DNA from 3 places in the Erwinia sp. SLM-02 genome. Region 1 is predicted to be linked to each of the others. Evidence: predicted binding sites of a transcription regulator. Region 1 holds the regulator's gene; each other region holds the start of a gene.

What was found. Region 1 encodes CRP, which controls carbon source genes, mostly activating them, when cyclic AMP is high. Its sites were predicted from a motif close to ATGTGANNNNNNTCACAT; they were not measured.
Positions count from the first base shown of each region.
Region 2: the regulator CRP is predicted to act here: its motif matches at 4,800-4,817, upstream of PGH32_RS16175 (YjcB family protein).
Region 3: the regulator CRP is predicted to act here: its motif matches at 6,678-6,695, upstream of msrB (peptide-methionine (R)-S-oxide reductase MsrB).

Region 1 is NZ_JAQISN010000004.1:409,728-419,642, forward strand. Features, by position in the region: gene PGH32_RS21040 (YccS/YhfK family putative transporter) at 1-1,924, opposite strand, end outside; gene crp (cAMP-activated global transcriptional regulator CRP) at 1,984-2,616, opposite strand; gene PGH32_RS21050 (amidohydrolase) at 3,165-4,343, shown strand; gene PGH32_RS21055 (phosphoribulokinase) at 4,361-5,230, opposite strand; gene PGH32_RS21060 (YheU family protein) at 5,332-5,550, opposite strand; gene PGH32_RS21065 (hydrolase) at 5,550-6,566, opposite strand; gene PGH32_RS21070 (LysE family translocator) at 6,626-7,228, shown strand; gene PGH32_RS21075 (5-bromo-4-chloroindolyl phosphate hydrolysis family protein) at 7,255-8,364, opposite strand; gene PGH32_RS21080 (toxic anion resistance protein) at 8,351-9,481, opposite strand; gene tauA (taurine ABC transporter substrate-binding protein) at 9,744-9,915, shown strand, end outside.
Region 2 is NZ_JAQISN010000002.1:648,431-658,345, forward strand. Features, by position in the region: gene pgaB (poly-beta-1,6-N-acetyl-D-glucosamine N-deacetylase PgaB) at 1-1,691, opposite strand, end outside; gene pgaA (poly-beta-1,6 N-acetyl-D-glucosamine export porin PgaA) at 1,702-4,155, opposite strand; gene PGH32_RS16175 (YjcB family protein) at 4,925-5,206, shown strand; gene PGH32_RS16180 (transposase) at 5,481-5,876, shown strand; gene PGH32_RS16185 (DMT family transporter) at 5,968-6,963, opposite strand; gene PGH32_RS16190 (AraC family transcriptional regulator) at 7,042-7,872, opposite strand; gene PGH32_RS16195 (DUF3828 domain-containing protein) at 7,952-8,416, opposite strand; gene PGH32_RS16200 (alpha/beta fold hydrolase) at 8,551-9,258, opposite strand; gene PGH32_RS16205 (J domain-containing protein) at 9,262-9,915, opposite strand, start outside.
Region 3 is NZ_JAQISN010000001.1:1,876,110-1,886,024, forward strand. Features, by position in the region: gene PGH32_RS08700 (DNA topoisomerase III) at 1-227, opposite strand, end outside; gene selD (selenide, water dikinase SelD) at 246-1,292, opposite strand; gene PGH32_RS08710 (NAD(P)H nitroreductase) at 1,446-1,997, opposite strand; gene sppA (signal peptide peptidase SppA) at 2,190-4,052, shown strand; gene ansA (asparaginase) at 4,144-5,157, shown strand; gene pncA (bifunctional nicotinamidase/pyrazinamidase) at 5,173-5,793, shown strand; gene PGH32_RS08730 (YeaC family protein) at 5,861-6,139, opposite strand; gene msrB (peptide-methionine (R)-S-oxide reductase MsrB) at 6,150-6,560, opposite strand; gene gapA (glyceraldehyde-3-phosphate dehydrogenase) at 6,902-7,897, shown strand; gene PGH32_RS08745 (D-hexose-6-phosphate mutarotase) at 7,977-8,849, shown strand; gene PGH32_RS08750 (aldo/keto reductase) at 8,924-9,775, opposite strand; gene PGH32_RS08755 (MipA/OmpV family protein) at 9,857-9,915, opposite strand, start outside.

The sequences.
Region 1 (9,915 bases):
CCGGCGCTTCCAGCACGTTGCTGTCGGAGCTGGGGCCGTCATATTCCAGGCGCTGCTGGCAGCGCTGCAGGGCGATTTCGCAGGATTGCAGATAGCGCTGTGCCAGCGATTCGGTCAGCATAGTGTGCTCCCGCGCCAGAATGGTCATCGCATTAATATGCTCGACGATAAACTGGCTGTGGGTCACCCACAGCTGCATATCCTTGAGGTAGCTGGCGTTAAAGTTAGGCTCCTGCATCGCCTGGTGCAGGGAATTAAACAGGGCGTTATGAGCCTGATTAACGCGCATGCGCTGCCACGCCAGCTTGACCGGATCCTGTTCCTGCCCCAGTAATAGCTGGAGTGCTTCCTGATAAGCACCCAGCGCATCGTGGGCATTCTGCCGCAGCAGTCCGCTCTGCCACTGTGGCCACAGCCAGATCATCCCACCGAAGGCAATCAGACAGCCAATCAGCGTATCCATCAGGCGCGGTACAAGCAGCTGCGCGCCGTTCAGCGACAGCAGCTGCAGTGTAAATACCGTGGTGATGGTAAAGCCGATGGTGGCCCAGCCGTAGAACTTACGGATAAACAGGTTACCAATCAGCGTCAGGGCCAGCATCACCAGCAGCATCACCGATTCCGGCGCGTGCAGGCGTAGCATCACGGCCGCAATGACCAACCCGGCCAGCGTGCCCATGGCACGGTGCTGGATCCGCACTCGCGTGGCTCCGTAGCCGTTCAGACTGACGAACATCACCGTCATCAGGATCCAGTAGGGTTTGGGCAGATTAAAAAACAGCGCCAGCGAGCTGGCAAAGGCCAGCATGATCCCGTAGCGCGACGCGCTGCGCAGGCCGGGTGATTTTAGCGACAGGTAGCTTTTCAGGGCCGGGATCAGCGGCAGGCGGCGCTGGCGATCCGCCATCAGATCGCGTCGATACAGCGGTCGCTGGGTGCGGAGCACGCGGGCGATACGGCTGAAGTGGTAATAACAGAAATTGCCCACCGGATTGTCTTTGTTCTGCCGGGATATTTTTTCCAGCGCCTGCAGCGGTTTGTCCATGGTGAAACGTTCAGGATAGCGATGATAGAGAATGTCATCGGCCAGCACCCGCAGCCTGGCGGCAATGGTCTGTGCGTTCCAGCGGATCACCGCCTCGGCGTGGCTTTGCTCCACCAGTTTCTGAACTTCTTCCGGCTGATGCAGGCTGACCGAAATATGCTCCTGCAGATCCAGCGCCACCTGAAATGCACGCGTCAGCCGCTGGTAGTGGTTATCCTGGCTGGCGGACAGCATATACATCTGCTGATAACAGGTATTAATCAGGTCAACCGCTTTTTGCTGGCGAGCCAGCAGCGGCGGAAGCGCGGTCTGCGGATCGGTCAGCCGGGTCAGCAGCGTATATTTTGCCTCGCAGTAGTCGGCCAGTTCGCGGTAGAGCAGGCTTAGCGTTTCCCGCATCGGCTGCTCTTTCCACAGCCGGAACCACAGCCAGTTGAACAGGCCGTACCAAATGGTGCCGAGAATATAGAGCAGCGGGGGCTGCCAGAGGGGGACTCTGCCGGCAAGGCTGAGGGTGAAAATGGCGGCAATTAACGAAGCGGGAAGCAGCCGACCGTGCAGCGGACTGATTTCCGCAGTGACGCCCAGCAACAGAGCCATCACCAGCATAATGATCGGCAACGGCACCCCTTTTTCGCCCGCATACAGGATCAGAAAGCTACAGAAGGCAAACAGGCTGCCACCAATAATCAGGCGTTTAAAAAAGCGTTTATGGGGGGTATCAAGACCGGCGTTGTTGCAGCAGGCGGGAACTAACGAGAAGAGTAAACCCTGTCTGAGATCGCCCAGCAGCCAGCCAATGGCTATCGGCAGGCACAGCACCAACGTTTGCCGCAGTGCATAGTTGACTTCAGGGTGATAAATGATTCTCCGCCACATGCCTAACACCACATAAAAAAGGGCGCGACCAGGCTGTCGCGCCCCAGAGTCAGAACCGCTTAGCGCGTACCGTAAACCACGATAGTTTTACCGTGCGCGGAAATCAGGTTTTGATCTTCCAGCATTTTCAAAATACGGCCCACGGTTTCACGAGAACAGCCCACGATCTGGCCGATCTCCTGACGGGTGATTTTGATCTGCATACCATCCGGGTGGGTCATGGCATCTGGCTGTTTGGCCAGATTCAGCAGCGTTTGTGCAATACGCCCCGTCACATCCAGGAAGGCGAGGTTACCGACCTTCTCAGAGGTGACCTGCAGACGGCGTGCCATCTGCGAAGAAAGACGCATCAGAATGTCAGGGTTAACCTGAATCAGCTGACGGAATTTTTTATAAGAGATTTCAGCTACTTCACAGGCACTTTTTGCGCGCACCCACGCGCTACGTTCCTGGCCTTCTTCGAAAAGACCCAGTTCGCCAATGAAGTCGCCCTGATTGAGGTAGGAAAGAATCATTTCTTTGCCTTCTTCATCCTTGATCAGCACCGCTACTGCGCCTTTGACGATGTAGTAGAGGGTTTCTGCCTTTTCACCCTGATGAATCAGGGTGCTTTTGGATGGATATTTGTGAATATGGCAATGTGACAGGAACCATTCGAGTGTTGGGTCTGTTTGCGGTTTGCCGAGAACCATTCGCTGTTATCCTCTATTGTAATCGTGCCTAAATATACCCTTTTTATCACTCAGGTTGCAGAAATGTTAACTGCTTTTTGAAATATTTCGGGTAAACAGGGACGGAATTCCCTGTCAGGCGCTTCCCATAGGAAAATCAAACGGGCCATACCATTAAGAGTCTGGCTCATCCTGTTGTCCCGTTTTCACCATGCATTGCAATGCCAGAATATTAATACAGCACCGTTTGTAGCACAGCTTGACCTGGCTGTCTCGTGTTGTCTCATGTTGTCTCGCTTCAGCAGGGTGCTAAAAGGCGGAGCGGCCTTTTCTGTTGCGGGTAAAGCGGTGTGCAGGCCTGCCGCGACCTCCCTGATTTGCCTCGTTGCCACGGGGATCACGGTCGATAAACAATCACGCTATGGCACGGTTCGTCACGGAGATGACGCTATTTTATGCTTCTATCACGGTATCCGCGCTACCGGTGTCATGCCGTTCCCTGCTGACGGTGAAGGTCGCCATCGGATGGAGTCATGCTGGAAGCGCCTCTCACCGTTAAAGGAGTAACTATGAAATCTCAAATCGCGTCACTGATTCAGGAAATCACCCCACGAGTGCTGCAATGGCGTCGGCATATTCATCAAAATGCCGAGCTCTCCTTTCATGAGCAAAAGACGGCGGATTATGTTGCCGGTGAGCTCCAGCAGTTTGGCGTATTAACGCTCACCCGCCCTACGCCAAACAGCGTGCTGGCGGAGTTAAAAGGGGCGCGCCCCGGCCCCTGTATCGCGCTGCGTGCCGATATGGATGCCTTGCCGATCCACGAGCTGAACCAGGAGCCTTTTACCTCGCGCAATGACGGGGTCATGCACGCCTGCGGTCATGATTCGCATACGGCCATGCTGATGGGCGCGGCCTGGGCGCTCTGCCAGCTGCAAAAACAGATTGCCGGGACGGTGAAGTTTATTTTTCAACATGCGGAGGAGGTTCCGCCGGGCGGGGCGCAGGAGCTGGTCTCTCTGGGCGTGCTTGACGGAGTTTCGATGATTTTTGGCCTGCACGTGATGCCGGCATTTCCAACCGGTACGGTGAGTTACACCGAAGGTGTTTTCAGCGCGGCCAGTGATAATTTCGATCTGATCCTGCAGGGGAAAGGCTCGCATGCCGCTCTGCCACATACGGCGTGCGATCCCGTGGTGTTAGGGGCCGGGGTAGTCCAGGAGCTGCAGCAAATCGTTTCACGCAGGCTGGATCCTAACGAGGGCGCCGTGCTCAGTATCGCCAGTTTTATGGCCGACGGGGGCTACAACGTTATTCCGGATACGGCGCATCTCAGAGGCACGCTGCGCACGCTGAGTGAAAAAACGCGTACTGAAATCCCAAAAATGATGGAACAGATGCTCGGTGGTATGACCGCGGCGGTCGGGGCGAGCTATAAGCTGGACTGGACGAAGGGTTATACGCTGGGCTTCAATCATCCGGATGCCTGCCGCTTTGCCGCAAAAAATGTGGTCGATACGCTGGGAGCCGATGCGTTGAAAATCATGCCGCATCCGATGTTTGGCTGTGAAGACTTTTCAGCCTACCAGCAGGTGATCCCCGGATGCTTCCTGTTTATTGGCTCCGGAAACGAACAGAAAGGAACCTGCTGGAGTTTGCATAATCCGCACTTCCGCCTGGATGAAGACGTACTGCCAATCGGCGTGAAGCTGCACATTGGCTTTATCCACCAGCAGCTGATGTCATAGCTGCTTATGTCACCGGATTAGCTGATTTTTTTGCCTTCGATCAGGCGTTTGACCAGGGGGCCCATAATCAGCTCCATCGCCAGGCCCATTTTCCCGCCTGGCACGACCAGGGTTTTAATATGGGAGATAAACGAGCCCTGAATCATGGTTAGCAGGTAGGGGAAATCGATATCTTCCAGCCCCTGGAAGTGGATCACCACAAAGCTTTCATCAAGCGACGGGATACCCCGCGCGGCAAAGGGGTTGGACGTGTCCACGGTCGGCACACGCTGGAAGTTCAGATGCGTTCGGGAGAACTGCGGCGTGATGTAATTAATGTAATCCTCCATCGAGCGCACCACGGAATCCATCACCGCTTCACGCGAGTGGCCGCGCTCGCTGGTGTCACGCACCAGCTTCTGGATCCACTCAAGGTTAACGATGGGCACTACGCCGACCAGCAGGTCGACGTTTTCCGCCACGTTGTTCTGTGGCGTCATCACGCCGCCGTGCAGCCCTTCATAAAACAACACGTCGGTCGGCTCAGGCAATGGCTGCCAGGGCGTGAAGGTTCCCGGCACCTGATTCCACGGCACCGCTTCATCGTAGGTATGCAGATATTTGCGTGACTGACCTTTTCCGGTACGGCCATACTCAATAAAGGTCTGCTCCAGTAGCCCGAAGTCATTTGCCTCCGGGCCGAAGTAGCTGATGTGCTTACCCATATCCCGCGACTTGCGGATGGCCATATCCATCTCCGGACGGGTGAACCGGTGGAAGCTGTCACCCTCGACCTCTGCCGCCCGCAGGTTAAGCTGCTGGAAAATTTTCCTGAAGGCGACGCTGGTGGTGGTGGTTCCTGCACCGCTGGAGCCGGTGACGGCGATAACCGGGTGTTTGGCTGACATGGTAAACAACTCCCTGAGATATGGTCGGACTGACGGATCATTCCTAACATGTTTACTGGTGAAAAGTCATCCTTGCTGCGTATCGGGCAGGAAAAATGCGATCAGCCGTTAAACTGACCGCGCGGCATGATATTGACGGTTTCATGCAGTTCCGACCAGACCAGCACGGCCTCACCGTTGGCCAGCTGGCGGTGAACATCTTTTACTTTCTGCGCCAGCGATCGCTCCTGCTCGCCGTAGTCGGTGCCCTCACGCAGAACGAAGGTTTCAATCAGGTTATCAAGGGTTTCAGGATCGAGTTCTTTCCAGGGAATAATCATCAGGGTTCCAGCCAGGTTGAAAGCCATTGCGGTATACGCTGTTCCAGCCACATTTTCGGCTGGCGGAGCGTACCGCCTACAAAACCAACGTGTCCGCCGTAGCGGGTCAGCTGATACTCAATATTCGGTGGCAGCGTGGCCGGATCCGGGATCACTTCGGCGGTCATAAAGGGATCGTCCAGCGCATGAATGATTAACAGCGGCTTGCTGACGCCGGGCAGCAGCGGCAGTCCGCTACAGCGCCGATAGTAGTCCGTCGCATCGGCGAAGCCGTGCGCTCTGGCGGTAATCGCATCATCGAAGGCGCGGAGCTTTTTCAGTGCCCGCAGCTGCGGCAGTTCGACGGGCAGCGTGCCAGGCCAGGCCATCAGTTTGCGTGCGGCATTTTGTTTCAGCAGATTAAGCAGGTAGCGCTGATAGACGCGGGAAAAGCCCTGTTCCAGCCGCTGGCTACAGGGTTCCAGCATCAGCGGGGCGGAAACGACCACGCCCGCGTCCAGCAGGCAGCGCTCTCCCTGCTGGCCCATCAGGCAGGCCAGCATATTGCCGCCAAGGGAGATGCCGACGGCGGCCGTGGGAACCTGGCCCCACTCATCACGCAGCCACTGCAGAAAATAGCTGGCGTCTCCGGTTTCTCCGGAGTGATAAATGCGATTCAGGCGGTTCGGCTCACCGCTGCAGCCGCGAAAATGCATCACCACGCCCAGCCAGCAGCGATCTTTCCACGCCTGGAGCAGGCCGTGTGCGTAGGGGCTGTTGAAGCTGCCTTCCAGTCCATGAAACAGGACCACCCGGGGTTTATGCCTTGCCTGCGCCGGGTCTTCGCTCCAGGCGAGGTCGACAAAATCGCTGTCCGGCAGCGTTAAGCGCTGCCAGTGAGGTTGCAAAGTAATGCGCCGGCGCACTAGCCGCGGCAGAATGGTTTGCAGGTGAGGATTACGCCCTCCCGGCAGGGGACGAAAAGATTTGTCATCCAGGTGACTGAAAATCATTGGGTCAGAGCTTGTAGGATCCATAACTCGCTGTTAGCTTCTTCGGGTTGTTTATTTCTTCAGGGGTGGGGAGCACCCGTTCTATGGAACTGAGCCTGTTTCTGTCTATGTTAGGTTTTCTCTGGGTCGCCGCTATAACGCCTGGCCCTAATAATATGTTACTCACCGCCTCCGGTGCCAACTTTGGTTTCTGGCGATCGCTGGCGCTGATGGTTGGCATAATGCTCGGCATGCAGATCATGCTGCTGATGGTCGCGTTTGGTATTGGCGGATTGATCCTTCTTTATCCCTCCCTGCATTTGCTGATGAAGATCGCCGGGAGTCTTTATCTGCTGTGGCTGGCGTGGAAAATCGGCACGGCGAAGTACGAGAAGCTGGAAACCGGTGACGGCCCGGCATCGCCAATGCCGTTCTGGCAGGGCGGCCTGCTGCAGCTGATTAACCCCAAGGCCTGGCTGATGGTGTTGGGTGCCGTAGCCAGCTTCAGCCTGGCCGGAGAAGCCTACTCTGGCTCGATCGTTGCCATCAGTATTGCGCTGGTGATAGTCAATCTGGCCTCAGGGGTGATCTGGCTGGGCTTCGGCACGCTGATCGGCCGCATCCTGCGCAGCCGCCGGGCATGGACGATTTTTAATGTGTTTATGGGCCTGCTGACCGCTGCCTGCGTGCTGCTGATCTGGCACTGATATCCGGGGCGTGTTCAGCACACGCCCTAAGGTTTAAAGCCATCGGTCTTTAACAGGCTGTTCAACACGCTGAGGTCGGTTTCAAACTCCAGCGTGTCATTCTCCAGCAGGCGAATATGCTGTTGGGCAAACGCCGAGTGCAGCGCCTGTAGCGCCTGTAAATATTGCTGTTCAATCTCGTCGGTCCTGCCGTGCAGGCTCAGCTGCTGTGACAGTGACAGGCCGCGCTTCACCACATTAGTAACCTGCGGCAGATAGCGCTGCAGAAAGGCCGTACCGGGCTGAACATCGGCAGGATCCTCCTGCATACACCCCAGAATGCGCTGCGCGTAGTCAATAACCCCGTCCAGCTCCTTTTGTAACAGCGCCGGCAGCGGAGACTGTTGCTGTAATCGGTAGATTTCCTGCCAGAAGAGGGTAAAGGGGCGCTGGGCATCGGTCAGATCGGCGTGCTCCTGGGCGGCGGACAACGCTTCGCTATCATCCCCGCAGGCCTGTTTTTCCGCCGCCGGCGCCGCTGTTTTTTTGGGCCCGAACCCGATGTCCGGATCTGCATCCTCGGCAATAGCGTTGCGCCGCCTGGCTCTGTCGACGAGCCACTTCTCGCGAACGGCAGTCAGCAGCGTTAACGCAACAAACAGGCCAAAAAACACCTCATGCGAGACGTGTTCGTAAATCATCACATAGGCGATACCTGAAACCAGTAGCAGCAGCAGGGGGGAAACAGCCGGGGTATTTTGACGGCTGGCGAGGGCGATAAAGTAGCCTGATGCGGCCATCCAGCAGGGCGTGGCGATCGGATCGCCAAAAAACAGCCACAGCATTCCGGCCGGCAGGCTCCAGCAGAAACAGCGGCGGCAGTAAACGAACAGATGTAGCAGAACGATCATGCTGGGCCAGACGAGAAACAGAAAGTCATTCTGGCCGTCGGAACCGGTCAGGGTGGCACGGGAGTGTTCTTCTGAGTGGCCCAACACCGTGCAAATGCTGATGAACAAGGCGACGAAAACGTACAGTACCAGCTGTACGGCGATCTTTGACCCGCGCGAGCGGTTGTAAAGGCCACTAAACCCGCCCTCAGCTTCGCCCTTCAGTTTACCGACGGCAGCCGCGCGTTGAGCTTCAGTGGCTTTCATTGGTTTCAACCCGTTCCTGCGGTGCCGCTTTCGCCTGAACAATCCCCGCGATGCGCTGCTTCATTTCCTGCTCCATATTGCCCAGCTCCTGTTCCACTTCCAAGCGACGCTGACGTGCATCGGTCGCGATGGTTAGCGTCTCTTCCAGCGTGTCGAGCAGCCGCGACTGCACGTCACGCAGGGTTTCGATGTCTACCACCGATCGTTCCACCTGGGTGGCGGTTTCCACACTACCGCTTTGTAGCCGCTCCGCATTGCGCTTCAGCATCTGATTGGTGGTATCGGCGACGTCTTTCTGCAGCTGCGCGGCCTGGCGCTGAGAGTAGAGCGAGATCCCCAGCACTATCTGGCTTTTCCAGACTGGAATGGTGGTGAGAATACTGCTCTGAATTTTTTCCGCCAGCGACTGGCTGTTGCTCTGCATCAGGCGGATCTGTGGTGCGGTCTGAACGGCGAGGGTGCGCGACAATAGCAGATCGTGCAGGCGGCGCTCAAAACGCTGGATCGCCGCCAGCAGGTCACTCACGTGCTGTGCATCCATGGCATCGCCCGTTTCCCGGGCGCGGGCCTGTGCCTCGGCCAGCTCATGGCTTGCGGTCAGCTCAAGCTTCTGCTTACCGGCGATGATATGCAGACTGACCTGCTGGAAGAACTCGCGATTGCGCTGGAACAGCTGCTCCAGAGTGGCAATATTCCGCAGCAGTCCGGTTTGTGCCTGGGCCAGTTTTTGTGTCAGCGAATCAACCTGCTGCGTCAGGGTGTGGTATTCCAGCAGCGTGCGTTCCACCCGGTTGAACAGGCTGCCAATCAGCGGCACGGAAGCCAGCCAGCTTTTTGGCTGACCCAATATGCCGGGATCGACGCCCTTCACTTTCTGCAACAGGTCGGTAATTTGCTGACCGACCTCGCCTGCATCCTTAGCACGAACTTCAGCCATCAGCGTATCGGCAAAGCGTGAGATGCCGTTCATGGTGTTAGCACCATAGGCAATCGCCATCAGCGGATCGTTGATATCGGTCTGTGCAATCAGCGCGGCAACCTGCTGCTGTTCACTTTCATTGAGGACAGGAGCCGCGGCGGTATCCGTTAATTCGCGGGAGAGAGCGAGTTCCGACATAAGAATATCCTTATTTATTATGTGGTAATCATTCAGGCGGGATTAAGGTAACAGGAAATGGCGAAGAGACAAACAACCGTGCCACGCGGATGAATAGGCTATCGGGCCTGACGCGGTGCTATGTGCGCTTTCCGGCAGGCTTTTGCGGAAAAACTACTAAGCACACTTTAATATAAAAAAGAATTTTTAATTACTTTATTGCGATAGTCGCGCCCGGTTACAAAGGAGGTGTTCACCGATAACAACAATACTGGAGCGGGCTATGGCGGGTAAATTTACGATTTCAATTCTGGCAGCGGCACTGGGGCTGGCAGCACTTAACGCACAGGCGGTGGACGTGACCGTCGCTTATCAGACATCCGCAGAGCCGGCAAAAGTTGCGCAGGCCGACGGCACCTTCGCCAAAGAGAGCGGGGCAAACGTTGACTGGCGCA
Region 2 (9,915 bases), on a different contig from region 1:
CAGTCATAGGCCTGCAGGAAGTCGTCGAGGTTTTGCGCAAACCACGCTTCGCTCTGCGGCTCCAGGATCGGCAGGGCAAAGATATTGCGCGCGGTTTTCACCTGCGGTCCGCGAATGGCCCGCACGTCGGCGGTCAGCTGGCGGGTGAAGTCGATCAGCGTGCGGCTCTTGAAGCGCGTCCAGCGCTGGAAGGTTTCAGGATCGCGGCGAATTTCGGCAATCGACGCCGGGAATCCGGCGGCCTGATAGGCACGAAGCGCATCCAGACCGGCGTCCTCATCGTCGGCGAGCACCGCATCATCGTGGTAGATGATGCCGCTGAACACCGCGTGGCTGGCCAGATCCTGATAGATCTCGCGAATGCGGTCGCGGGCGACGCTGCTGTACGGCGACAGCCGCTGATACTGCTGCGGGTCCACCCGGGTCTGCCCGGTTTTCAGATCGATTTTCTCCACGCGCGGCAGGGATTTGTCCAGATCGAAGGCCAGCACCGGCATCCAGGCGTAAACCTCGGCGCGGGTGCGGGTGGCGATCTGCCAGGCGACGCGGTTAAACAGATCCTCGCGCACCGGCAGCCAGCGGTTGGGGAAATAGAGCTCATGCACCTGCCCGTCTCCGTCCGGGTCGGCGAAGGCCTGTAAAAAGACCGTGTTCGCCCCGGAGTCGGCCACGCGCTGGATCAGCTTGTCTAAATTGCGCGCCTGCTGCTTAGGGTCGGCATCGTAGACGTAGTCGAGATCGACATGCATTACCCGCATCGCGCTGGTTTCCTGTGCCTCAACAATCCGCTGGGCAAAGCTTTCCAGGCTGGGGTTATTGGCAATCAGCAGGCGCGGCACGTTGTCCAGCGCATCCACGGAGGCCAGCCCGTCATCCAGCGTCATCGCCATCTGATAGCCGTGCTGGCGCACGATGCTCAGCGCTTCTCCGCCGGCGGCGCCGTAAGGCCAGACCCACACGCGCGGCGCTTTGCCGGTCGCAGCGGTAATACGCTGGGTGATTTTATCCACGTCGGCGTTGACCCGCTGGCGGTACTCGGCCCCGGTTTCGTAACGCTGCTGCTTCGTGTCATAGCGGCGATTCACCGCATACGGCTCGCTGTTGCCCTGCGGGTTGGACACCTCGCCCTCGTGCTGGGCATACGTGTGCGCACCGATTTCAACCAGCCCGGAGCGGGACATTTCGCCAATCTGTTGCCAGGTGGTGAAACGATCGCGCGGCGTCATCAGCCCGCCAAAGTTCACCGGCTGCCCGGCGGGGGTATCAATCCAGCTGCCTACCGGCGCCAGCACCGCGTGCCACTGGTAAGCTTTTAACAGCGGCCAGACCCGGCGATAAAAGCTGCTGTAGCCATCATCGAAGCTGAGCAGCACCGCCTTTTCCGGCAGCGGCTTGCCGCCGGCTCTGGCGGTGAGAATGTCATCCACGGACACCGGGTGATAGCCGTTTTCCCGCAGCCAGGCGAACTGATCGTTCAGCGCGCTGCTGCGCACCGACAGGTAGCGCTGATCGGCGGACTCGTCCTCCACGTCGTGATAGGCGAGAACAATAAAGTGATTTTTCGGCCACGGCTTTTCAGCGGCCGACAGCGGCCGGTCAGCGGGAGAGAGAAAGCGCGGGTGCCCGGCCTGGCTGCAGCCGTTTAACAGCAGTGCGGCAGGCAACAGTAAAAGAAGCATGAACAAACGCATCGTCCGGTCCTCAGAATCGGTAGTTCATATCAAATGAAACAGAAAGGTTTTGCTCGCGGACGCCGTCATACGGGCGTTTATCCCACGTCAGCTTCACGCCGGTATCCAGCACGTCGTTCCAGCGAACCCGCTGGCCGTAGCTGACCGTGGTCACCGCGCCGCTGCCCTGCCCCTGCTGCCAGTACGAACCGGCACCCAGCTCAACCTGCTGGCTCCATTCGGTCTGATAGTGGCGATACATCAGGTGATCGAGGCTCAGCGCGGGCACCACCGCCAGATCCCGCGACGGGCTGTAGTACGGCGTATCCGTTTTGCTGTTGTGGCTGCCGCTGATACCCGGCGTAAAATCGAGGGAGTAGCGCGCCCCGGAGGTCAGCCGCTCCGAGCCGTCAATCGACCACTCCACGCGGTTGTTGCCGTCCGAAAACCAGGAGGGAGCAACGGAAACCTGCCATTCCCGGCGTTCGCTCTGCCGCCAGCGCGCCCACAGGCTGCCGCCGTTAACGGTGATGCCGTTGCGCAGCGCCTGCAGCGGTGCTTCACGCATCAGGCGCTCCGCGCTGCCGCCAATGCGCCAGCTATCGCTGAAGTCGTGCCAGCCCGACAGCCGCGCACCGATTTTCTGCCCGCTGCCGAAGCGCTGGCCGTTCAGTTCGGCTTCCGCCCAGTTATCGCGGGTGCGGTATTCCACACCACCGCGCACGCTGCGGTTAATCCCCCGGCCTTCGCTGAACTCGCTGTCGGCAAACGACAGGCCGGTAAAGATCCGCCAGTTGTCATCGATGGGCGGGCTGTAGAGCAGCGCGTCGAGGGAGAGGTCGTTGTCCCCGCTGACCGGGCTGTCGGAGTTGATGCCGTGTTCACCCTGCACGCGCAGCTCGGCGTAACGATGGACGTTGCGCAGGCGATCGAGGCGCTGCGTGCTGCGGCTTTCCGGCTGGCGCTTTATCACGTCATCCGCCAGCAGGTCGGCCTGCCGCCACTCCTGCAGCTCCAGCGCCGTCAGCCCCTGCTGGGTTTCCAGCCCCAGGCTGCGCGGCTCCATGCTCTCCACGCGCTTCAGCTCGGCTTCCGCGCGGTGCGGCCAGCCGCGAATCAGCCACAGGCTGGCTACGTCTATCTGTAATCCCTGATTGCCCGGCGCGGTTTGCGCCAGATGTTCAGCGCGCTGCTGGGCGGCAGGCAGATCGTCATGCAGCAGGGCAGACTGAACCTGCAGCTGCTGCGCATCCAGCCAGTCATCGTCAGGAACCCGTTCCGGTGAGCCGAAAATATTGAGCAGATAGGGGCTGGAGGCGACGAAACGATCGCTCTGCCGACGGGCGGCATCGGGCTGCTCATCCTCGGCCAGTGCATAGAACAGATCGCTCTGCTCGGTGCGGCTGAGCGGGCTGGTCGACGTTTCGGGCGGCAGCGACTGATAGATGGCCACAGCACGATCCGGCTGGCGCAGCCACAGAAACGCCGCCGCCACCCAGCGGCGGGCATAGGTGGGTATCACCGTCCCCTCTGCCGTCAGGCGCTGATACTCCTCCACCGCGTCCTGCATACGGCTGCGGGCAACCAGCGCACCCAGCCTGTCGATGCGCGCCTGCTGATAATCGGCGTGGGCGTCGGGGTCGTTCTGCCATGCCGCCAGCAGCGGCTGATAGTCAGCCAGCGCACGGTCGGCCACGGCAAAACGCTCCGCTTCCGAACGGCTCGGGGTAAAGGCGACACGCACCTTTTCCGCCGCGGCGTCACGCTGCAGTCGGCGTAGCTGCGCCGCGTCCGGCTCTGCGCGCGTGGCCTGGCGCAGCGCCGGGCCGCTGACCCGGTTCAGGGAGAGCGCGTTAAGGTAGTTTTGCTCAATCTGCCGATCGCCGGCAAAGCGCGACTCCGCCGCGCTGGCGGACTGCAGCGCATCCTCTTTTTTCCCGGCGGCAAACTGAACGTAGGAGAGGTCGAGCCAGCGCCGGGCGGTGGCCGCCGCCGCAACACGCTGCTGCGCCAGCGGCAGCGCCCGCGCACTGTTTCCGGCATCGGCCAGGGTCATCAGATAACCGCTGTGCAGGTCGTCATTGCCCGGCTCGCGGGCCAGCGCCCGCTGCCAGACGGCAAGCGAAGTCTGCCACTGGTGCAGGTTGCGCAGCGATCCGGCCACCGCCTGCAGGCCACGAACCGGCAGCGTAACCTGCCGATCGTAGCGCTGCCAGACGGCCACGACCTGGCGATCCTCCCCGGCCCAGCTGGCAATCTGTAGCCAGTCGGCGATTTCACCCGCGCTCAGCGTTCGTCGTTCGGCTTCACCGTCGAAGAATCGCAGGGCGGGCGCATTGTTTCCCTCGCGAGCGGCCACGATCAGGGCGTCATAATTCTGCGCCGCCGCCAGCGATGGCAGGGTGCTGAATGTGAGTAATAACGCGACCGCTTTTTTCCGCTGGTGTGGGCGGCATTTCAACCTGGAAAAGCAACAAAATAACACGGCAACTCCTTTATTATTTTACTTATCCGTACAGGTGTATTGTTGGGTTTATTATTTATTTGAGTTTTTATAGCGACGAAATCCCCACCCAAAATCAGGTTTCGGGAGAATAGATAGTCGTATCATTTGTTATGAAAATCCTACATAGCATTGAGAGCCTGTACAACTTTTAAGGCTTAAGATTCCTCTTAAACCTTTGTAATACGGACTTATTTGTCGAAATTCAAAAACAATAAGTTATTTATTTTCAATAAATTACCAAACTCACCATACCAGTTGAAATAAGACTCATCCCCGCACTCAGCTCAATTTATAAAAAACGCTGCTGTACAAAAACTGAAAAACAAAATTCCTATCAGACTCATTAATCAATGTCGTAATGCGAATTGAATCGGGGAAATGAAAACAGCAAAACTCCAGTAATAAATGGATCTGATTTACACCGCACGTCCTTAGCCGATCCCCCGCCTTTCTGCAAAGAGAAAAAGCCTTTTTCAACGGCTGAATTTAATCACCGTGATTAATTTCATTCTTTTCAATTGAAAAAAACCCGGCGGCAGCAGAGCGACAGCCCGCTTTCAGCGCGCCAGAAAATTGTCATATCGTGCGTAAATTTCGTTCAACTTTTAAAAACCGATGATATAATGTGACCGTCGTCACACTTCCTTGACCTTTATGTCAGTCCGGAAAGAGCCTACCTGGCAGCTCTTGTTCCGCTTACGGTGATGCCGCTTCCAGTCAGTCAGGACCGATCATCGTGGAGTTAAACATGGGTACGATAACCGCCAGCGTTATGCTGATGAGATGGGAACTGCTGAGCGCAGTCATGATGTTTATCGCCAGCACGTTCAACGTGCAGTGCCGTAAAGCCAGCCGCAACGCTATGGCTTTCGTCTTTACCGGCATCGGTATTGGCATGTCATGCTGGTTCGTTACCGGCCTGCTGGGGATTAGCCTGGGGATGGAAAATTTATACAACTTCTGGCATATCACTAAAGACGTGTTTATCAACGTCATGAGCCAGACGCCGCCGGACTGGCCGATGCCCTGATTTCCCGGCCCGATGAGCCGGACTCATCGGGCCAGTTTGCTTCCCGCCCTGCTTCGTTTCCCCTCCTTATCTGCTTTGTTAAAACAGCGCGAATTATCGCTGGCTTATAAATAATCCTCAGCGCAATAAACCGAATCAGAATTTATTTTTAAATCCACAGGAATTTTCCTAATCGCATATCGTGAAATACTGATATAAAATAGCCGAACTACCTCAGCACGAATTAATTCCAGTTATTATCGCCATATAATAGTTAAGAAAGGTAATAGCATTTATGAGAAAGTCACGATATACGGCAGAACAAATCAGCAGAGCTATTAAAGATTCAGAAGACGGTATTAAAGTTAAACAGATTTGTGAAAACCTCGGTATTTCTGAAGCGACGTTCTACAGTTGGAAAAAGAAATATGCCGGATTAAACTCAGAACAGGGAAGAAAAATCAAAGAATTAGAGGAGTCCCTGCACAGCCTGTCGCGCGAAGTGCAGCTGCTCTCTTCCGATAAAGAACTGCTTCAGAGTATTGTGAAAAACTTCTTCACTACCGGGGATAAACGCAAAGCCGTCACCTTCCTGCAGGATACCCATAAGGTGGGAACCCGCCGCAGCTGCCGCCTGCTGAATATCAGCCGCAGCGTTTATCATTACCCTTGCAATTGTGAGGGCCCGTAACTGACTGACAGTGGAAATTATTTATCACTCTTTAACATTAGCCACCGATCGGGGGAGAGATATACGGTCGGTGCTAATGTTTTCTTTAAAGTTAATGCGGCGTGCTGTCTGGCATGGATTCGTTCAGCGGCACAATTCGCGACTGAGGCTTAATCCTCATCGCGACCACCACCCCGCAGATCAGGCAAAAAATGCCGAAAAACGTCAGCAGCGGCGGCCACGCCTGGCGCAGGGCAAAGGTATAGGCCAGCCCCGCCAGCGTTTCAAACACGATTAACGGCCCCAGCAGCACCGCGGGCAGGCGCTGGCTGGCTTCGTTCCAGCACAGCGTCCCCAGCCACGAACACAGCAGGCCAATGGTCAGCATCAGGGCAATAAATACGCCTGGCCGTGGGCCAAACGGCAGGGTAAACGGCAGGGTAAACGCAGGCTGCGTCAGATGCAGCTGCCCCATCACCAGCAGATAGCCCAGCAGCGCCAGCGGCAACGTGACCAGCCCCTGCGCGGTTGCCCATGTGCCGGGCCTCAGCGTGGGATGCTGCCGCAGCCAGCGCGCGTTGCGCAGCGGATACCACGTCCAGCAGATGACCGCCGCCAGCGCCAGCGCAATGCCGCTGAAATAGCGCCACGGATCGAGCCGCTGCCCGGCCCCGTGAATTTCAGCCACGTTAACGCAGATCAGACCGCATACAATCAGCAGCAAAGCAGGAGCCAGACTACGCCAGCTGAGGCGCCCTTCATCGCCGCCGTAAAACAGGTTGGCACAGACCGCAATCACCACCGGCAGCGTACCGATAATCATCGTGGAAACCGGTGCGCCGGTACGCTGGATGGCCGTGGCAAGAAAGGCGTAGTAAAGCAGATTCCCCACCAGAGTCAGCTTAAACGCTTCCCGCCAGTCATTGCCGGTCAGACCGCGCAGACGCTGGCGATCCTGCCAGGCCAGCGGCAGCGCTATCAGCCCGAAGGCCAGATAGCGGCCCATTGACTGCAGGGTTCCCGGATAATCCGGCACCAGCAGCGGCCCGACAAAGATTAATCCCCACATCAGCCCTGCTCCGAGGGCAAATAAAATTCCCGCTAACATCATTCACTCCAAATCACGCGCAAAAGCAATGCCGCATTATGGCGGGAGATCGCGTGAAGAGGATTGTAGCAAATTGCGCTAGCGGCTCTGGCGAACCTGTTTCTGGTAGCGGGCAGGCGTGATGCCGTAGCGTCCGGCAAAGCTGCGGGTCAGATGCGCCTGATCGGTCAGGCCGACGGCGGCGGCAACGTCCGCCGGGGGCAAACCGTCAATCAACAGCTGGCGGGCCTTATAGAGGCGGAAAGCCATCAGCATCTGATGCGGGGTCACATGATACTGCGCCTTGAACTGGCGCTGGAAATGGTAAGGACTGAGCGACATCAGCGCGGAGAGATCGCCGAGAGTGACGCGCTCGGCCAGATTATCGCGCAGATAGTCCCGCACCCGATCGAAGCGGTGACGGGTCAGTGCCTCGGTGGGGCGAACGCTGCGGGCGTGGGGGCGCAGCACGTCACAGAGCGACAGCAGCAGGCCATCGATCGCCAGCGCATCGTCCGTCTGCCACAGCCGGGCCAGGATCTGCGAAATTTCACGCGCGTGCTGCGGGTGATGGCGCACCGCGCGATCGAACCACCAGCCGTGCTCACCGGTCAGCGCGGCCAGCCGCTGCGGTTCCAGATAGATCATCCGGTACTGCCAGCCGCCCTCGCTGGCCGATTCCCCGGTATGCAGCTCGTCCGGGTTCATTAACACCAGCGAGTCGACCGGGGCCAGGTGCTGTTCGCCGCGATAGCGAAACCGCTCGGCACCGTGGTCGATAGTCCCGATGCCAAACGCCTCATGGGTGTGCGGCTCGAAGGCATAGCGGGTGATATGCGCCCGATACAGCTCCACGCCCGGCATGTCGGGCAGATGGCGAAAGCTGGCGCGGTCCTGCTCGTAGCAAAACTGTTCCGGTACCCCTTCCACTTTCGCCTCCCCGCTTAAAATTCGACCGCCAGTTTACGCTGTTCAGGCCGCGCCGAACAGCGCTGGCTCAACCGGGAGATCAACCGGCGGGCGGCTGAGCGGTGCCGGCAGCCGGTTCCTGCTGCACGTCATCAATCTTCCAGCCGTCGTGCTCGTGCACCAGCGTGACCAGCAGATGCTGTTGATCGGTCGGATCGCGCCCGAGGGTGACGTCACCAAAGGCACGATTGCCGTTGAGGGTGAAATCGCTGACGCTGACGTTATTCACCCAGCCGTCGCTGTAGTCCTGATCCTGCAGAAAATAATCATCATCCATGCCTTCCGGGCTTTTAATCAGCAGATTTATTTTCTGCAGCAGCCGCTGGGTCACGTACTCATTCAGCAGCGGATCGTGCTCATCAATCGGGCTTTCTTCTTTGCTCAGCGCCGTCAGATACCAGCTGTAGAAGGCCACGCTGGTACTGTGCGGATCGGCATTATGCTCTGCCGCCATCGCCTGAAAGGCGAAGATCGGGGCAATTAGCATCAATAACCACTTTTTCATTCCAACCATCCCGGATTCACCACGACTTGTTTTCCTCAATCAGCCCAGGCACTCCCTGCCGCCTGTGATTGTATTGAATTTACGCGGCTAATCCAGTGTTCCCGGCGGCGTTATCGCCTTTTTTTGGTAACGGTTTATCGGCGGGTGATGCGGCTGTTCATCCATTCGGAAAGGATGGCCGCCAGCCGCTGCGGCTGTTCAAACGGCAGCATATGGCCGGAATCTTCCACCAGCCGGAATTCCGCGTGAGGGATCGCCTCACAGAGCGCCTGCGACTCCGCCAGGTTACGCATGCGATCGTCAGCGGCGGCCACCACCAGCGTCGGGCAGCGAATGTCACCCAGCAGCTGGCTGTCGCTGTTGCGGGCCATCAGCAGCTGGCGGATCCAGGTTTCCCGCCCCAGCCGCAGGCTCATATCGAGGATCTGCTGCACCAGCTGTGGATCGTTCTCGTGTTGCTGGCCCAGCGACAGTTTGATCGCCCGGTGGCTCAGTCCGCGAAACGGGCCGCTGTCCTGTTGAAGCCCCCCGGCGACGGTCGCTTTAAACTGCGACTGCATCGGGGTGTCTGCCGCGCTGGAGGTGGCAATCAGCACCAGCCCCCGCACGCGATGCGGCACCCGGCGGGCAATCTCGCGGGCGACAAAACCGCCCATTGAAAAGCCCACCAGCACGAACTCCGGCGGGCAGCACTCCAGCACGCTCGCGGCCATCTCCTCAATCGATTCTCCCTGCGACAGATCGCCAAAGGTCAGCGGGCCTGCCACCTCCAGCTGCGGCAAAAGGCTTTGCCACAGCCCGGCATCGCACATAAGCCCGGGCAGTAATACCAGCGCAGTCATCGGTTAATGCTCCAGAAAGTTATTGGCCAGCTTGAAAAACTTATACATCACGGCGCAGCTGCCAAAATAGACGATCAGCCCGGTAATCGCCCCCAGCAGGCGTGACGGTATCGCACGCGGTGCGTTCCACGGCGCGGACAGCAGCCAGTTGACCAGCTTACCCGGCAGGCAGATAACGGGCACGCCGCGCTCGCGGATGCGCCATACCCCGCTGAGCACAATCAGCGCCAGCATGATTTCTAGCAGGCCCGCCAGCTCTGACCGGTTGCCCAGCAGCTTCGGCAGGCCAAAATGCATCAGCACTAAAAAGAGGGCAACCACCAGGGCCGAGAGTATGCCTTCAATCAGTAGCCAGACGCCTAACGCGATCTGCCAGCGCCGCAGCGTTTGGAAAACCAGATCGTGGCCGTAGAGATAGAACAGGATCAGTACGCCGCTCAGCGTCAGCACTGGCCAGGTGGGATGCGCCTCAACCGCACTGCGGTTAATGACCACGCCCCAGAACAGCAGCAGATACACGCCGGCCCAGCTCAGGGCAACGTGCTTTTCTTCAAAGGGCGTTCCCTGAAAGCACTTTTCCTGACTGTACTGCAACACCATCGGATTGATGCGGTCGGTCAGCTCGGGATAGCGGGTGCACAGTTCATCCACCTGCCT
Region 3 (9,915 bases), on a different contig from region 1:
TGCAGCTGCCACTTTTCCGGCACAATGGGTAAATCAGCCAGCGACCAGCGGGCAAAGCGGCTGTTGTAGCTGTCGGGCTGTGCCTGTTCCAGCAGGTGGCCGACGCACCAGGTGACGATCTGGTCGTTACCGCAGGCGATAAACCCATCGCCACGGCGGTGGGGTTTAGGCAGAACATCCGCAATCGCGCGGGCAAGGCTGGGTTTTTCGGCAATAAACAGACGCATCCGGGACTCAATTCCTGCTCAGGGTTTAATTTCAATCATGGCTCGTCCGGTTTGAGCCTCTGTCAGTTCGCCAATCAGGGTCAGGGAAACTGCATGTTTTTCTGCGGCGGCGTGGAGTGCCGCTTCCGCTTCGGGTAATACCGCCATCAGCAGGCCACCGGAGGTTTGCGGATCGCACAGCAGGCTGCGCTGCGCCGGGGTCATCTCACCGATCAGCTGGCCATAGCTGGCAAAATTACGCGCCGTGCCGCCCGGCACGCAGCCCTGGGCGATATAGTCATCAACGCCGGGCAGCCGGGGTATTGCGCTGAACCGCACGTCGGCCTGTAAACCGGCACCCTGGCACATCTCGCTGAGGTGGCCAAGCAGGCCAAAGCCGGTAACATCGGTCATCGCGCAGACGCCGGGGATCCCTGCGACATCCGCGCCCAGCAGGTTCAGCCTGCACATTACCTCCGTCGCCAGCCCCTGATGCTCCGGTCGCAGCAGCGATTTCTTTTCCGCCGTGGTCAGTACGCCAATACCCAGCGGCTTGCTGAGCCACAGCCGGCAGCCCGCCTGCGCCTCGCTGTTTTTTTTCACCCGGTCGGTATCAACCACGCCGGTAACCGCCAGGCCGAAGATCGGCTCCGGGGCATCAATCGAGTGCCCGCCTGCCAGGCTGATCCCGGCCTGCTCGCAGACGCTGCGCCCGCCTTCAATCACCCGCCGGGCGACCTCAGGCGGCAGCACACTGACCGGCCAGCCCAGAATAGCGATAGCCATAATCGGTCGTCCGCCCATCGCCCAGATATCGCTTATCGCGTTGGTGGCGGCAATACGGCCAAAATCATAAGGATCGTCCACGATCGGCATAAAGAAATCGGTGGTGCTGACCACCGCCGTACCGTTCCCCAGATCGTACACGGCGGCATCATCGCGGGTTTCATTGCCGACCAGCAGGTTAGGATCGCGTCTGAGCGGATGGTCGCTGTGTAAAATGGCATCTAATACCTGAGGGGAGATTTTACAGCCGCAGCCTGCGCCATGACTGTACTGCGTCAGGCGGATGGAATTCTGATTCATGAAGTCGGTCCCTTTTAGCTTCACCAGATATTATGGTAGCGGATCGGGCAGACGGGTGTAAGTCTGCCGACCTTAAACGCGGACCATTCGCTTATTATCCCGGCGAATTGCAGGGCCGCTCACAACCCTGCCGGTAAAAGGAACCCGATTCAATCAGAAATAACTGACAAACGGGGCCGTGTCGACGGGCAGCACGGTGGTCGCGGCTTTCAGCTGCGGCGTGCCCAGATAGAGGAAGCCGACGATGGCATCCTGCGGGCGGCAGCCGAAGGCCTGGCGAACGGACTCATCTTCCGTCCAGGCACCGCTGCGCCAGATACCGTTAAAGCCCTGAGCGGCGGCAGCCATCTGCATCGCCATCACCGCGCAGCCAGCCGAAACGATCTGCTCCCAGCGCGGCACTTTAGGGTGATCCTCACAGCGGGCCACCACGGTAATGATCATCGGTGCGCGATACGGTGCCTGCTTCGCTTTCTCGATCGCTTTATCATCCAGACTCGCTTTGCGTGACAGCTCCTCCAGCAAGGCGCTGAGGCGGTCACGCCCCTCATTTTCGACGATAATAAAGCGCCAGGGCTGCAGCGTACCGTGATCGGGGGCACGCATACCGGCGTGCAGAATAGCGTCCAGCGCGTCCCCTGTCGGCGCGGGAGCGGCCAGCCTTGATGCCGAACGACGATTAACCAGTAAATCCAGAGCGTCCATAATTTCCTCCTGATGGGGGGCGTAAAGTGGACTGAAACTAGCACAGGATGATGTTTTGTTACAGCATTGTCCTTTTTCCTGCTGACAATTCAGCCCCTGCTATTTAGGATGTTGAACATTGCTGTCCGTTAAGGGGCGCGTTACGTTTAACCCTGTACCCTGACGGGCATTTGTTGCGATTACGGAGAGTCTATGCGCATGTTGTGGCGAGCTATCGCTGGTATTTTTAAGTGGACGTGGCGGGGACTGAATTTTGTCCGCGAGTTTATCCTCAATCTGTTTCTGATCCTGCTGATCCTGGTCGGGGCCGGGATTTGGTTCCAGCTGAACAGCAGTTCAACGCCGGCGGAAGTGAAGAAAGGTGCGCTGATTGTCGATCTCAGCGGCGTGGTGGTCGATAAACCTTCCGTCAGCAACAAATTCAGTAAACTGGGGCGCCAGCTGATTGGGGCCAGCAGCGACCGCCTCAAGGAGAATTCGCTGTTTGACGTGGTGGATGCCATTCGCCAGGCGAAGGACGACGGCCGTATTACCGGTATCGTTCTCGATCTGCGCAGCTTTGCCGGTGGCGATCAGCCCTCGCTGCAGTACATTGGTAAAGCCCTGCGCGAATTCCGCGACAGCGGCAAGCCGGTCTATGCGACCGGGGACAGCTACAGCCAGTCGCAGTATTATCTCGCCAGCTTCGCCAACAAGATCTACCTCTCCCCGCAGGGCACGGTCGATCTGCACGGCTTCGCCACCAACAGCCTGTACTACAAAACCCTGCTGGATAAGCTGAAGGTGAATTCTCACGTCTTCCGCGTCGGGACCTACAAGTCGGCAGTTGAGCCTTTCCTGCGCGATGACATGTCACCGGCCGCCCGCGACGCCGACAGCCGCTGGGTGGGTGAGCTGTGGCAAAACTACCTCAACACGCTGGCCGCTAACCGTCAGATTACCGCCGATCAGGTCTTCCCTGGCGCGCGCGGGGTGCTGGACGCGCTGCAAAAAGTCGGTGGCGACACGGCGCAGTATGCCAAAGAGAGCAAACTGGTCGATGAGCTGGCCTCGCCTTCCGTGGTCGATGCGCAGCTGGTGAAAACCTTTGGCTGGGATAAAGACGCGAAGGATTATGTGGGGATCAGTATTTATGACTATCCGCTGAATAATACCGGGACAACCGAAAGCAGCGGTAAAGGCAATATCGCGGTTATCGTCGCTAACGGGGCGATAATGGACGGTGAGGAAACCCCGGGCAGCGTGGGCGGCGATACCACCGCCGACGAAATCCGTCAGGCACGCCTGGATGACAATATCAAAGCCATCGTGTTCCGCGTTAACAGCCCCGGCGGCAGCGTCACCGCGTCGGAAACCATTCGTGAAGAGCTGGCTGCGGCCAAAGCCGCCGGTAAACCGGTGGTGGTCTCCATGGGCGGCATGGCCGCATCCGGCGGCTACTGGGTTTCCACACCGGCTAACTACATTATTGCCAGCCCGAATACGCTGACCGGTTCTATCGGTATTTTCGGCGTGATCAATACGGTAGAGAATACGCTGGACAGCATTGGCGTTCATACCGACGGGGTTGCCACCTCACCGCTCGCTGACGTGACCCTGACCAAAGCGCTGCCGCCGGAAGTGCAGCAGATGATGCAGTTGAGCATTGAATACGGCTACAAAAACTTCATCGGGCTGGTCGCGAAGGCGCGTAACAAAACGCCTGAGCAGGTCGATCAGATCGCGCAGGGCCACGTGTGGACCGGCAGTGATGCCAAAGCCAACGGCCTGGTGGATGCGCTCGGCGATTTCGATGATGCCGTCGCAAAAGCCGCCGAGCTGGCAAAAGTGAAACAGCCGCAGCTTGACTGGTATCAGGAAGAACCCGGCCTGCTGAACACCCTGTTCAGCCAGATGGACGTGCGCGCTTCGCTGCCGTCATCGCTGAAAGCGCTGCTTCCCGCGCCGCTGCTCGACGTGGTTTCATCGATGAAAAAACAGCCGGGGCTGATGGGCGATCTTAACGATCCGCAAAACCGCTACGCGTTCTGTCTGAACTGTGGTGATGTGAAGTAGTTCTGGTAATTAGCCCGACCGAGACCGGTCGGGCTGCATTTCCCCCGCTTTCCCCTTATACTGCGCGTTTTCGGCAAGTCTGAGTTTACCCATGCAAAAAAAATCGATTTATGTTGCCTATACCGGCGGAACCATCGGCATGCAGCGTTCAGAGCACGGCTACATTCCCGTCTCCGGCCATCTGCAGACCCAGCTGGCAAATATGCCCGAATTCCATCGCGCGGAAATGCCCGACTTTACGATCCACGAGTATCAACCGCTGATTGACTCGTCGGATATGACGCCGGAAGACTGGCAATCGATTGCTGACGATATCCAGAAGAACTATGACCTCTACGACGGTTTCGTCATCCTTCACGGCACCGACACCATGGCGTTCACCGCCTCGGCACTGTCGTTTATGCTGGAGAATCTGGCCAAGCCGGTGATTGTGACAGGGTCACAGATCCCCCTGGCGGAGCTTCGCTCGGACGGGCAGCAGAATCTGCTTAACTCGCTGTTCGTTGCCGCAAACTACCCGATTAACGAGGTGGCGCTGTTCTTCAACAACACGCTGTATCGCGGCAACCGCACCACCAAGGCCCACGCCGATGGTTTCAGCGCCTTTGCCTCACCGAATCTTGCGCCGCTGCTTGAAGCCGGCATTCACATCCGTCGCCTGAACACGCCGCCCGCTCCGGCAGGAAAAGGTGAACTGATCGTTCATCCGATTACGCCGCAGCCAATCGGCGTGGTAACGATTTATCCCGGCATTTCCGCCGAAGTGGTGCGTAACTTCCTGCGTCAGCCGGTAAAAGCGCTGATCCTGCGCTCCTACGGCGTGGGTAACGCGCCACAGAATAAAGAGTTCCTGGAAGAGCTGAAAGCCGCTTCCGATCGCGGTATCGTGGTGGTTAACCTGACCCAGTGCATGTCCGGCAAGGTCAATATGGGAGGATACGCTACCGGTAACGCGCTGGCCCACGCGGGTGTGATCAGCGGTGCCGATCTGACCGTAGAAGCCACCCTTACCAAGCTGCACTATCTGCTCAGCCAGGATTTAACCAGTGATGAAATGCGCCAGCTGATGCAGCAGAATCTGCGCGGTGAGCTGACGGAAGACTAAATCAGGGAGAACCGCATGCGTGCGCATCAGGCATTATTGTTGATTGATTTACAAAATGATTTTTGCCCCGGTGGCGCGCTGGCGGTGGCCGGGGGGGATGAGACGATAGCCGTGGCAAATCGCCTGGCGGCCGGGTTCCATCAGCGCGGAGAGCCGGTGATCGCCACGCTGGACTGGCACCCGGCCGGTCACGGCAGCTTTGCCTCAGTCGGGGGTAATACACCCGGCACCTGTGGCGAGCTGGACGGCCTGCCGCAGGTCTGGTGGCCGGATCACTGCATCCAGCACAGCCGTGGAGCCGAACTGCACCCGGGGCTGGTGCAGTCTGCGATTACGCTTCGCGTCTTTAAGGGTGAAAATCCGCAGGTGGACAGCTACAGCGCTTTCTTTGATAACGGCAGGCGTCAGGCCACCGCGCTGGATGGCTGGCTGAAGCAGGCAGGGATAACCTCATTGACGGTCATGGGCCTGGCGACCGACTACTGCGTCAAATACAGCGTGCTGGATGCCCTTTCTCTGGGGTTTAAGGTAACGGTGATAGCGGAGGGTTGCCGAGGGGTGAATTTGCAGCCGGAGGACAGCGCAGAGGCGCTGAAAGCGATGCAAAATGCCGGAGCCCTGATTCAGCAAGCCTGAAAACAAAGGCAGGCGTGCTGAACGCACACCTGCCTATTCTTTGTACGAATTATTCCTGCAGGAATAATTACTGTAATTGGATCCGCGTCACGACTTCATCGCTGATACCGAACTCTTCCTTCAGCTGTTTTTTACTCTTCATCACGATTTCTCCGCCCTTCGCCACGCTCATGTGCTGCGGATCGTCGTTATGCTTTGCCTGCCACAGCAGGACCAGCTGCAGGCTGTTTTCCTTCTGCTCCGGCGTCAGGGCCACACCGTCTGCCCATTTACCGGTTTCAACCGCCGTAGCCAGGCGCTGATAGATATCCGGGGTCATACCGGCAATGATTTCATCGAGTTCCATTACAGTTCCGTTAACCTTTGGTGATATTTCCGTCATCGTCGCTGAAGCTCAGCGATGCGGAATTAACGCAGTAACGTTCACCGGTTGGCTGCGGGCCGTCCGGGAACACGTGGCCCAGGTGAGCGTCACAGCTGCCGCAGCGGATCTCAATACGCTGCATTCCGTGAGTATTATCATCAAGATAGCGAATGGCCTCGTCGCTGTAAGGCTCGTAAAAACTGGGCCAGCCGCAGCCTGAATCATACTTTGACGCGGACAGAAACAGCGGGGCCTGGCACACCAGGCAGTGATACAGACCTTGCTCTTTGTTATGCAACAGTTTACCCGAATACGGTGGCTCTGTGCCACGCTGCTGGGTAACGTAATGCTGCATTTCGTTCAGTTCATTTTCGGGTGAAATAGGGGATTTCTCATTAGCCATGGTAGACTCTCTGGCAGTGTTATTATGAAGACTTCGCTTAGCATTCTAACAAATACTTAACAAGATCAGGTGAATTTTTCTCTCAAGGTGCGAGAGGAGAATCGTTCAGAGACATAATTGTGACTCAGATCACCTTTTACAATATGACCCCCTTTATATTCGGGTTAAGTGCCTTAAGATCACGGCAGGGTTGGCGTCAAGAAATGGACTTTTTATTGAATAATTCCTGGTCATGAGTTTGACCTGTAGCAATAATTGACACGATTCCGCTTGACGCCTGGTAAGCTTTTTGTAATTTTACTGCCAACCTTTTATTCACTATCAACTAGCTGGTGGAATATATGACTATCAAAGTAGGTATCAACGGTTTTGGCCGTATCGGTCGCATCGTTTTCCGTGCTGCTCAGGAACGTTCTGATGTAGAAATCGTTGCGATCAACGATCTGCTGGACGCAGAGTACATGGCTTACATGCTGAAGTACGACTCAACTCACGGTCGCTTCGACGGCACTGTAGAAGTCAAAGACGGTCAACTGGTTGTTAACGGTAAAACCATCCGTGTTACCGCTGAGCGCGACCCTGCTAACCTGAAATGGGACGAAGTGGGCGTTGACGTTGTTGCAGAAGCAACCGGTCTGTTCCTGACCGACGAAACCGCACGTAAACACATCCAGGCTGGCGCCAAGAAAGTTGTTCTGACTGGCCCATCTAAAGATGACACCCCAATGTTCGTGATGGGCGTGAACCACAAATCTTACGCTGGCCAGGACATCGTTTCTAACGCATCCTGCACCACCAACTGCCTGGCACCGCTGGCTAAAGTTATCAACGACAAGTTCGGCATCGTTGAAGCGCTGATGACCACCGTGCACGCAACTACCGCTACTCAGAAAACCGTTGATGGCCCGTCTCACAAAGACTGGCGCGGCGGCCGCGGCGCGTCTCAGAACATCATCCCTTCATCTACCGGTGCTGCAAAAGCCGTAGGTAAAGTGATCCCTGAGCTGAACGGCAAACTGACCGGTATGGCGTTCCGCGTTCCTACCCCTAACGTTTCCGTTGTTGACCTGACTGCACGTCTGGCTAAGCCTGCTTCTTACAAAGAAATTTGTGAAGCAATCAAAGCCGCGTCTGAAGGCGAGCTGAAAGGCGTTCTGGGCTACACCGAAGACGAAGTGGTTTCTACCGATTTCAACGGTGAAAAACTGACTTCCGTATTCGATGCTAAAGCCGGTATCGCACTGAGCGACACCTTTGTTAAACTGGTTTCATGGTACGACAACGAAACTGGTTACTCTAACAAGGTACTGGATCTGGTTGCGCACATCGCCAAATAAGGCGTGCTGTAACAGAATCAGACACTAAGGGCGACTCAGGTCGCCCTTTTTTTATCGCTATTTTTCTGAAGGACCGCTCATGAACGAAAAGCTCTTCTCGCTGCCGGTACTTAACCAGATCTCGCCTTACATCACCCAGCGTCAGGTGGGCGAACTGCCGGTGGTCGTTATTACCCATCCTAAGGTCCGCGCGGCCGTCACGCTGCAGGGCGCACATCTTCTCGCCTGGCAGCCCGCTGGCGAAAAGCCGGTGGTCTGGCTGAGTGAGAAAACGGCCTGGACCGCCGGTAAGGCCATCCGCGGCGGCGTACCGATTTGCTGGCCGTGGTTTGGTCCGGCGGGTGAACCGGCACATGGCTTTGCCCGCAACCTGCCGTGGAAGCTCTCCGCGCATGATGAAAACGAGCAGAGCGTGATGCTGACCTTCGTTCTGGAAAGCAACGAGCAGACTAAAAAGCTCTGGCCGCACGACTTTACCCTCTTCGCCCGCTTCCGCTTCAGCGATACCTGTGAAATTGAACTGGAAGCGCACGGCGATTTTGAGGCCACTGCCGCACTGCACAGCTACTTTAACGTTGCCGATAACGCGGCCGTGACGGTCAGCGGTCTGGGACCGGACTATATCGATCAGGTGCTGAAGGGCGCAGCCGGCCATTTGACGGACGGCAAACAAACCTATCAACAGCGCGTCGATCGGATCCATACTCAGCCCGCAGACTGCAGCGTGCTGGAAGACCGTGCCGGTCAGCGGGTTATTGAAGTACACCATCACTATCAAAGTGACGTTGTCACATGGAATCCGGGCGCGGAGCTGTCGTGCAGCATGGGTGATATGGCCAATGAAGGCTACAAAACGATGGTCTGCGTAGAAACGGCGCGTATCTCGCGCCCGTTGGTCAGCTCCGGTGAACAGCCGGCACGCCTGGCAGTGACCTTCCGCATTCAGAAGTAATCTGCGTTACCCCGCAGGCGGCCGGCCATGCCGGACGCCTGCGGGGATCGTCACCCGGCCTGCTGCGCCGTAGCTTAAACCACATCCAGCGGCAGTTTTGCCGACGGCGGCGGAAATGCCTGGTTGAGCAACATCAGCTCTTCGCTGCTGAGCGTAACCGACAGCGCCGCGGCATTTTCCCTGACGTGGGCCAGTGAACTGGCTTTCGGAATGGCGATAACCCCTTCTTTACGAATCACCCACGCCAGCAGCACCTGCGCGACGCTGATGCCCTTGCACTGTGCAAGCTGAGTCAGTACGGGGTGTTCCATCAGCTCACGACGCAGCCTGCCCGCCTGGGCTATCGGACAGTAGGCCATTACCGGCATTGTCAGCTGCTGGCACTGCGGCAGGAGGTCGTACTCGATACCGCGCGACGCGAGGTGATACAGCACCTGGTTAGTGGCGCAGCCTTCACCGCCCTCCTCCTGCAGCAGTTCACTGAGGTCATCGGTGTCGAAGTTGGATACGCCCCAGCGGCGAATTTTCCCCTGCTGCTGCAGGGTTTCCATCGCCCGAATCGTCTCCTCCAGTGGGATATTGCCGCGCCAGTGCAGCAGGTAGAGATCGAGATAGTCGGTTTTCAGCCGACGCAGGCTGCGTTCGCAGGCGTCAACCGCATCGACCTCGCTGGCATTCCAGGGATAAACCTTGGATACCAGCCAGGCGCGATCCCGACGGCCCACCAGCGCCTCACCGACGATCTGCTCCGCACCGCCTTCGGCGTACATTTCCGCGGTATCAATCAGCGTCAGGCCGGCCTCTATGCCGCACTGTAATGCGGCCACCTCCTGGCGACGTAAACCGGGGTCTTCCCCCATATACCACGTGCCCTGACCGATAGCGGGCAGGCGGATCCCATCAGAAAAGGTGACCGTCCGGCTCATTACTCTCTCCCTGCATCATTATTGCGCCCCAAAACAGCACAAAAGGGCGCGATGCGCCCTTCTGTGGTGCAGAGCGCGTTATCAGAAGGTGTAGCTGATCCCACTCCACAGCAGAACCTGAGAACTTTTATCAACCATCG